2 regions of the Streptomyces sp. JLBJ103 genome follow, and region 2 is predicted to be linked to the other one. Evidence: riboswitches for the same ligand, from Rfam matches in the RefSeq annotation. Region 2 holds a riboswitch; the other holds the start of a gene.

Region 1 (3,547 bases), 3.7 Mb from region 2:
GCCGCCGGACAACTACCTCAGGGATGTCACGGCCGGGGTCTTCGCCGCCTTCTACGTGCCGTTCCTCGCCACCTTCGTGGCCCTCATGCTCGACACCGACGACGGCGCGTGGCGGGTGCTCACCTTCCTGCTGCTGACCGTGGTCAGTGACACCGGCGCGTACGCGGTCGGCTGGCGGTTCGGCAAGCATCCGCTGGCGCCGCGGATCAGCCCGGGGAAGACCCGTGAGGGGCTGATGGGCGCGGTGGCGTTCGCCATGGTCGCGGGCGCGCTGTGCATGCAGTTCCTCATCGACGGCGGCGCGTGGTGGCAGGGGCTGCTGCTCGGCCTCGCCGTCGCGGTCAGCGCCACCCTCGGTGACCTTGGCGAATCCATGATCAAGCGTGATCTGGGCATCAAGGACATGGGCAAGCTGCTGCCCGGCCACGGCGGGATCATGGACCGGCTGGACTCGCTGCTGCCGACCGCGCCGGTGGTGTGGCTGCTGATGGTGATCTTCGTCGGCGGAGGCTGACCCGGTCCGCCGATCGGCCCCGCGCCCCGGGCGGCGCGGGGCCGTTCGTACGTCTGCGACACTGGGTGAACCATGCCTAAGCCCGGAGAACTCACTTTCGTCGCGCCGCGCGGAGCCAAGAAGCCCCCGCGGCACCTCGCCGACCTCACCCCCGCCGAGCGCCGCGAGGCCGTCGCGGCGCTGGGGGAGAAGCCCTTCCGGGCCGGTCAGGTGTCGCGCCACTACTTCGCGCGGTACACCGACGACCCGGCCCAGTGGACGGACATCCCGGCCGCCGCGCGCGAGAAGCTGGCGGGCGGGCTGCTTCCGGACCTGATGAACGTGGTGCGTCACATCAGCTGTGACAACGACACGACCCGCAAGACCCTGTGGCGGCTCTTCGACGGCACGCTCGTGGAGTCCGTGCTGATGCGCTACCCGGACCGGGTCACCATGTGCATCAGCTCACAGGCGGGCTGCGGGATGAACTGCCCGTTCTGCGCCACCGGCCAGGCGGGTCTGGACCGCAATCTGTCCACCGCCGAGATCGTCCACCAGATCGTGGACGGGATGCGGGCCCTGCGGGACGGCGAGATCCCCGGCGGCCCCGCCCGGCTGTCCAACATCGTCTTCATGGGCATGGGCGAGCCGCTGGCCAACTACAACCGGGTCGTCGGCGCCATCCGCCGGCTCACCGACCCCGAGCCGGACGGCCTCGGCCTGTCCCAGCGCGGGATCACCGTCTCCACCGTCGGGCTGGTTCCCGCGATGCTGCGCTTCGCCGACGAGGGCTTCAAGTGCCGTCTCGCGGTCTCCCTGCACGCCCCCGACGACGAGCTGCGCGACACCCTCGTCCCGGTCAACACCCGCTGGAAGGTCCGCGAGGTCCTGGACGCCGCGTGGGAGTACGCGGAGAAGTCCGGCCGCCGGATCTCCATCGAGTACGCCCTGATCAAGGACATCAACGACCAGGCATGGCGGGCCGATCTGCTCGGGCGGCTGCTCAAGGGCCACCGGGTGCATGTCAACCTCATCCCGCTCAACCCGACGCCCGGCTCCAAGTGGACGGCCTCCCGCCCCGAGGACGAGAAGGCGTTCGTGGCCGCCCTGGAGGCGCACGGTGTGCCGGTGACCGTCCGGGACACCCGGGGGCAGGAGATCGACGGGGCCTGCGGGCAGCTGGCGGCCACGGAGCGCTGAACGACGGCTGATACGGTGCCTTCGCGAAACATCGCACCGTCGTACAAATGAACATTCCGACAGGGGAGCGCTCAGGGCGCTGAGAGTGCGGCACGGCCGCAGACCCTCGGACCTGATCCGGGTCATACCGGCGTAGGGAGTCAGCATCAGCATGAACAGCCACCTCCGGCGTGCCATCGGCACCGCCCTCCTCGGTTCGCTCGGCCTCATGGCCCTCGCGGGCTGCGGGGAGGACTCGAAGGGCTCCGGCGAAGCGGACTCCAAGACCGTGACCCTGGTCTCGCACGACTCCTTCGCGGTCTCCAAGGCGGTGCTCAAGGAGTTCACCGAGAAGACCGGCTACAAGGTGCGCACGCAGACCGGCGGCGACGCGGGCTCGGCCGTCAACCAGGCCATTCTGTCCAAGGGGCATCCGCAGGGCGATGTCTTCTTCGGCGTCGACAACACCCTGCTCTCCCGCGCGCTCGACAACGACCTGTTCACGCCGCACCGGGCGAAGGGCCTGGACAAGGTCCCGGCCGCGCTCCAGCTGGACGCCGGCAAGCACCGCGTCACCCCGGTCGACTACGGCGACATCTGCGTCAACTACGACCGAAAGTACTTCGCCGACAAGAAGTTGGCGCCGCCCCGGACCTACGAGGACCTCACCAAGCCCGCCTACAAGAACCTGCTCGTCACCGAGAACGCGGCCACCTCCTCTCCTGGTCTCGGCTTCCTTCTCGGCACGGCCGCCACGTACGGCGACGACGGCTGGAAGGGCTACTGGAAGAAATTGCGGGCCAACGGGGTCGAGGTCGTCGACGGCTGGGAGCAGGCGTACTTCGACCACTTCTCCGGCGCGGGTGGCAAGGGCGACAAGCCGCTCGTCGTCTCCTACGCCTCCAGCCCGCCCGCCGGGGTGGCGGAGCTGAAGACCAAGCCCAAGAAGGCGCCGACCGGGGTGGCCACGGGAACCTGTTTCCGGCAGGTGGAATTCGCCGGGCTGCTGAACGGCGCGTCCAACCCCAAGGGCGGCAAGGCACTGTTGGACTTCCTGCTCAGCAAGAGGTTCCAGGCGGACGTTCCGCTGAACATGTACGTCAACCCCGCGCGCGAGGACGTCGAACTGCCCGAGCTCTTCACCCGGTACGGAGTGAAGATCGCCGACTCGGCCACCCTCTCCCCGCAGAAGATCGCCAAGAACCGTGAGCCGTGGGTCAAGACATGGTCCTCACTCGTCCTGTAGGGACCCGCTCCACGGAGACCACGGAGAAGAAGGGCGCGGGGTTTCGGCGGCGCGATCCGCGCGGTGCGGCGCTGCGGCCGGCCCTGATGGCCGTTCCCCTCGCGTTCTTCGGGATCTTCTTCGCCTATCCGGTGGCCGCGATCGTCGCCCGGGGGCTGCGCGCCGACGGCCACTGGCAATTCGGCCGGATCCCGGAGGTGGTGAGCGACCCGGCGACCCTGGACATCCTGTGGTTCACCGGCTGGCAGGCCGTCGCCTCCACCGCGCTGACCCTGGCGATCGCCCTGCCCGGTGCCTATGTCTTCGCCCGCTTCGCCTTCCCCGGCAAGGGACTGCTCCGCGCGGTGGTCACCGTGCCCTTCGTGCTGCCGACCGTTGTTGTCGGCTCGGCGTTCCTGGCGCTGCTGGGCCGCGGCGGACTGCTGGACGAGCTGTGGGGGGTGCGGCTGGACACCTCGGTCTGGGCGATCCTCCTCGCCCATGTCTTCTTCAACTACGCGGTGGTGGTACGGACCGTGGGCGGGCTGTGGGCCCAGCTCGACCCGCGCCAGGAGGAGGCCGCGCGGATGCTCGGCGCGAGCCGCCTGGGCGCCTGGCGGCGGGTCACCCTGCCCGCGCTGGCGCCCGCC
Region 2 (3,547 bases):
CACCAGGATCTCGGCGGCGTCCAGCAGCTCCACGGGGTCGGGGAGCAGGGTGCGCTCATCGGCCACCACCTCCAGCTTCACCCATTCCGTGCCCAGCGCCTCACGGGCCAGCCGCGCGGTCAGCACGGCCTCACCGGCGGTGAAACAGCCCGCGGTGTTGGGCAGGGCGCGGATGCCGTGCCGGTCGAGCACGGAGAGCACCGAGCCCTGCACCGTGGGGTCCAGCCGCCGCATGGCGACGGTCGTCAGCTCGGTGCCGGAGGCGAGCAGGGCGTGCTCCAGGATCTCCAGGCTGGGCGCCCCGCCGGTGCCCATGATCAGACGGGAGCCGAAGTCGGTCCCGGCGATGGTCAGCGGATCGGCGGCGGTTCCGGCCCCGGCGGTTCCGGCCCCGGCCCTTGTGGTGTCCGTCGTCGTGGGAGCCATCGGTCAGCCTCCCTGGACCGCGGTGAGGACCTCGACGCGGTCGCCCTCGCCCAGCGCCGTCACCGGCCACTGGCCGCGCGGTACGACCGTCTCGTTGACGGCCGCGGCGACGCCCGAGGACGCCTGGGTGAGGGTGGCCACCAGCCGGTCGAGGGTGGTGCCCTCGACGATCTCGCGGGGCTCCCCGTTTACGGAGACGGTCATGCGGGCTGCTCCTGTGGTGCGTTGAACGAAGTGCGGGCGGCGCCGTCGAGCCGGTGCGGGGTGAACGCGCGGGCCACCGACGGGAGTTCTCCGCCGGTCAGCGCCTCGGCCATGACATCGCCCGTGATCGGGGTGAGAAGGACGCCGTTGCGGAAGTGGCCGGTGGCCATCTGGAGCCCCGGCAGCGCCGTCGGCCCGAGGAAGGGGCCGTTGTCGGGGGAGCCGGGGCGCAGGCCCGCGCAGGTCTCGACGAGCGGCAGTTCGGTGATGCCGGGGATCAGCTCATGGGCGTCGCGCAGCAGCTCGTACACCCCGCTCGCGGTGACCGTGGTGTCCCAGCCGCGCTCCTCGGAGGTGGCGCCGATCACCAGCTCGCCGTCGACGCGCGGGACGAGATAGACATCCGTGCCGCGTACCACGGCCCGTATCACCCGGGACAGGAACGGCCGGTAGGAGGCGGGCACGGTCAGCCGCAGCACCTGGCCCTTGACCGGGCGCACCGGCGGCAGCACGTCCGGGGGCACCCCCGCCAGCCGCGCGCTGAGACTTCCGGCGGCCAGGACGGTCTGCCCGGCGGACACCCGGGTGCCGTCGGCCAGCTCCGCACCCGTGGCCCGGTCCCCGGTGACCGTCAGCCGCTCGGCGAGGGCGCGGTGGATGACCACCCCCGCCCGCTCGCAGGCGCGCAGCAGGGCCGCCGTCAGCCGCCGCGGATCGACCTGGTGATCACCGTCGATGCGCATCCCGCCGCGGACGCCCGGTGCCAGCATCGGCTCCAGACGGCGGCATTCGCGCCCGGTCAGCCACTCCACCTCCAGCCCGTGGCGCTGGTGCCGCTCATGGAGGTCGCGCAGATGGGCGCGGTCGTCGGCGTCGAGCGCCACCATGAGGGTGCCGCAGTCGCGGTAGCCGACCTCCTGGCCGCCCGCCTCCTCCACCTCCGCCACGAATTCCGGATAGCGGGCCGCGGACGCGAGATTGAGATCGAGCAGTGCGTGCTCGCCGTACTGGAACTCCCCGACGGAGCCCAGCATCCCGGCCGCCACCATGGCCGCCCCGCCGCCCGGCGCCGGGTCGGTCAGCGCGGTCCGCAGCCCCCGCTGGGCTGCCCGCCAGGCCGTGACCAGGCCGATGATGCCGCCCCCGATCACGAGGGCGTCGTACGGTTCAGTCCTCTCGGTGCTCGCATGGATCCCCGATGTGCGCATGAGTATGCGCCCCTCCCTTCGCCGGCATGACCCGGATCAGGTTCATACGGTCGGAGGCCGCCCCAGCCTCCCTCTCAGCCCGGTGCGTCCGAACTCCCGCGAGTGCTCTGAGGCGCCACCCTAGTACGAGCCTCGAACAGCCCGGAAGGGAGAACGGGGCGATCCGGGAATCACGGCAACAACCTGCCGTATGCCTTGAATCGATCTTGTGCAGTAGATCTCGTCCCGCGCTCTGCGGTCCGTCCCGCGCACCGCAATACAGTGATCGTGTGAGCGATGAGACGACGAAGACGGCCTCCACGGTGGGCAGCGGACAGCGCGTGGTGATCGTCGGCGCGGGCATGGCGGGGGTGCAGACCGCCGTCGTGCTGCGCGAGGAGGGCTGGGCCGGGGAGATTCTGCTGCTGGGCGCGGAACCCCACCAGCCGTACGACCGCCCGCCGCTGTCCAAGGCCGTACTGCTCGGCAAGGCCGAAGGGTCGGCGTTCGACGTGGACTTCGGCGCGCTCGGCATCGAGCTGCGGCTCGGTGTCACGGTTTCCGCGCTGGACAGCGGCGAACGGCGGCTGGAGACCGAATCCGGGCCGGTGCCCTACGACGTCCTGGTGATCGCCACCGGCGCCGAGCCCATCCCCCTGCCCGGCAGTGAGGGTGTCCCCGGCGTCCATCTGCTGCGCACCCTGGACGACGCCGAGCGGCTGCGCCCGGTGCTCGCCCGGCAGCACGAGATCGTGGTGGTGGGGGCGGGCTGGATCGGCGCGGAGTTCGCCACGGCCGCGCGGGAGGCGGGCTGTGCGGTGACCGTCGTGGAGGCCGCCGACCGGCCGCTGGCGGGTGCCCTCCCGGCCGAGGTCGCCGCCCCCATGGCCGACTGGTACGCGGACTACGGCGCCACCCTGGTCACCGGCGCCCGGGTGGACGCGGTGGACGAGAACGGGCTGCTGCTCGGCGACGGCACCCGGCTGCGGGCGGGCGCGGTGGTCGTCGGCATCGGGGCGCGGCCCGCCACGGACTGGCTGGCGGGCTCCGGCGTGGACCTGGCCGACGACCGGTCCATCGTCGCCGACGAGCGGCTGCGCACCTCGGTGCCGGACGTCTACGCGGTCGGCGACTGCGCGTCCTTCCCCTCCGCGCGGTACGGCACCCGGCTGCTGGTGCACCACTGGGACAACGCACTCCAGGGGCCGCGCACGGTGGCCGCCAACGTCGTGGGCAGCCGGACGGCCGCGCACACCGGCTTCTCGGTCTACGACCCGGTGCCGTACTTCTGGTCCGAGCAGTTCGGGCGGTTCATCCAGTACGCCGGGCACCACTCGGCGGAGGACGAACTGGTGTGGCGGGGCGATCCGGCCGGGGCGTCCTGGGCGGTCTGCTGGCTGCGCGAAGGGGCCCTGGTCGCCCTGCTGGCCGTCGGCCGTCCGCGCGATCTGGCCCAGGGCCGCAAGCTGATCGAACGCGGTGCCCGGCTGGACCGGGCACGGGCCACGGACCCCTCGGTTCCGCTGAAGTCCGCCGTTTCCTGACCCCTTCCCGACCGCTGGGCCGACGCGGCGGGACGCGGGGGCGGGGGCCCGCGGGCGGGGCGGGTGGCCCGCGTGGCGGACGCCCGGCTACCCACTGTCAGTCCCAGATGGCAGGCTTGTGCCGTGACCGAGATTGACGCAAAGATCGATGCTCTCGTCCCCGCCTGGCTCACGCTCCCCGACGCC

What was found. Region 2 has a riboswitch for thiamine pyrophosphate ahead of thiO (glycine oxidase ThiO). Riboswitches for the same ligand answer to the same signal wherever they lie in the genome.
Region 1: another riboswitch for thiamine pyrophosphate. It lies ahead of AC4BEG_RS09085 (thiamine ABC transporter substrate-binding protein); the one in region 2 lies ahead of thiO (glycine oxidase ThiO).

The regions. Positions count from the first base shown of each region.
Region 1 covers NZ_CM177089.1:2,138,119-2,141,665, reverse strand. The annotation lists gene AC4BEG_RS09095 (phosphatidate cytidylyltransferase) at 1-514, shown strand, start outside; gene rlmN (dual-specificity RNA methyltransferase RlmN) at 587-1,693, shown strand; TPP riboswitch at 1,745-1,849, shown strand; gene AC4BEG_RS09085 (thiamine ABC transporter substrate-binding protein) at 1,845-2,918, shown strand; gene AC4BEG_RS09080 (ABC transporter permease) at 2,990-3,547, shown strand, end outside.
Region 2 covers NZ_CM177089.1:5,867,202-5,870,748, forward strand. The annotation lists gene AC4BEG_RS25940 (thiazole synthase) at 1-315, opposite strand, end outside; gene thiS (sulfur carrier protein ThiS) at 430-630, opposite strand; gene thiO (glycine oxidase ThiO) at 627-1,838, opposite strand; TPP riboswitch at 1,834-1,948, opposite strand; gene AC4BEG_RS25955 (NAD(P)/FAD-dependent oxidoreductase) at 2,180-3,361, shown strand; gene AC4BEG_RS25960 (Rv2175c family DNA-binding protein) at 3,485-3,547, shown strand, end outside.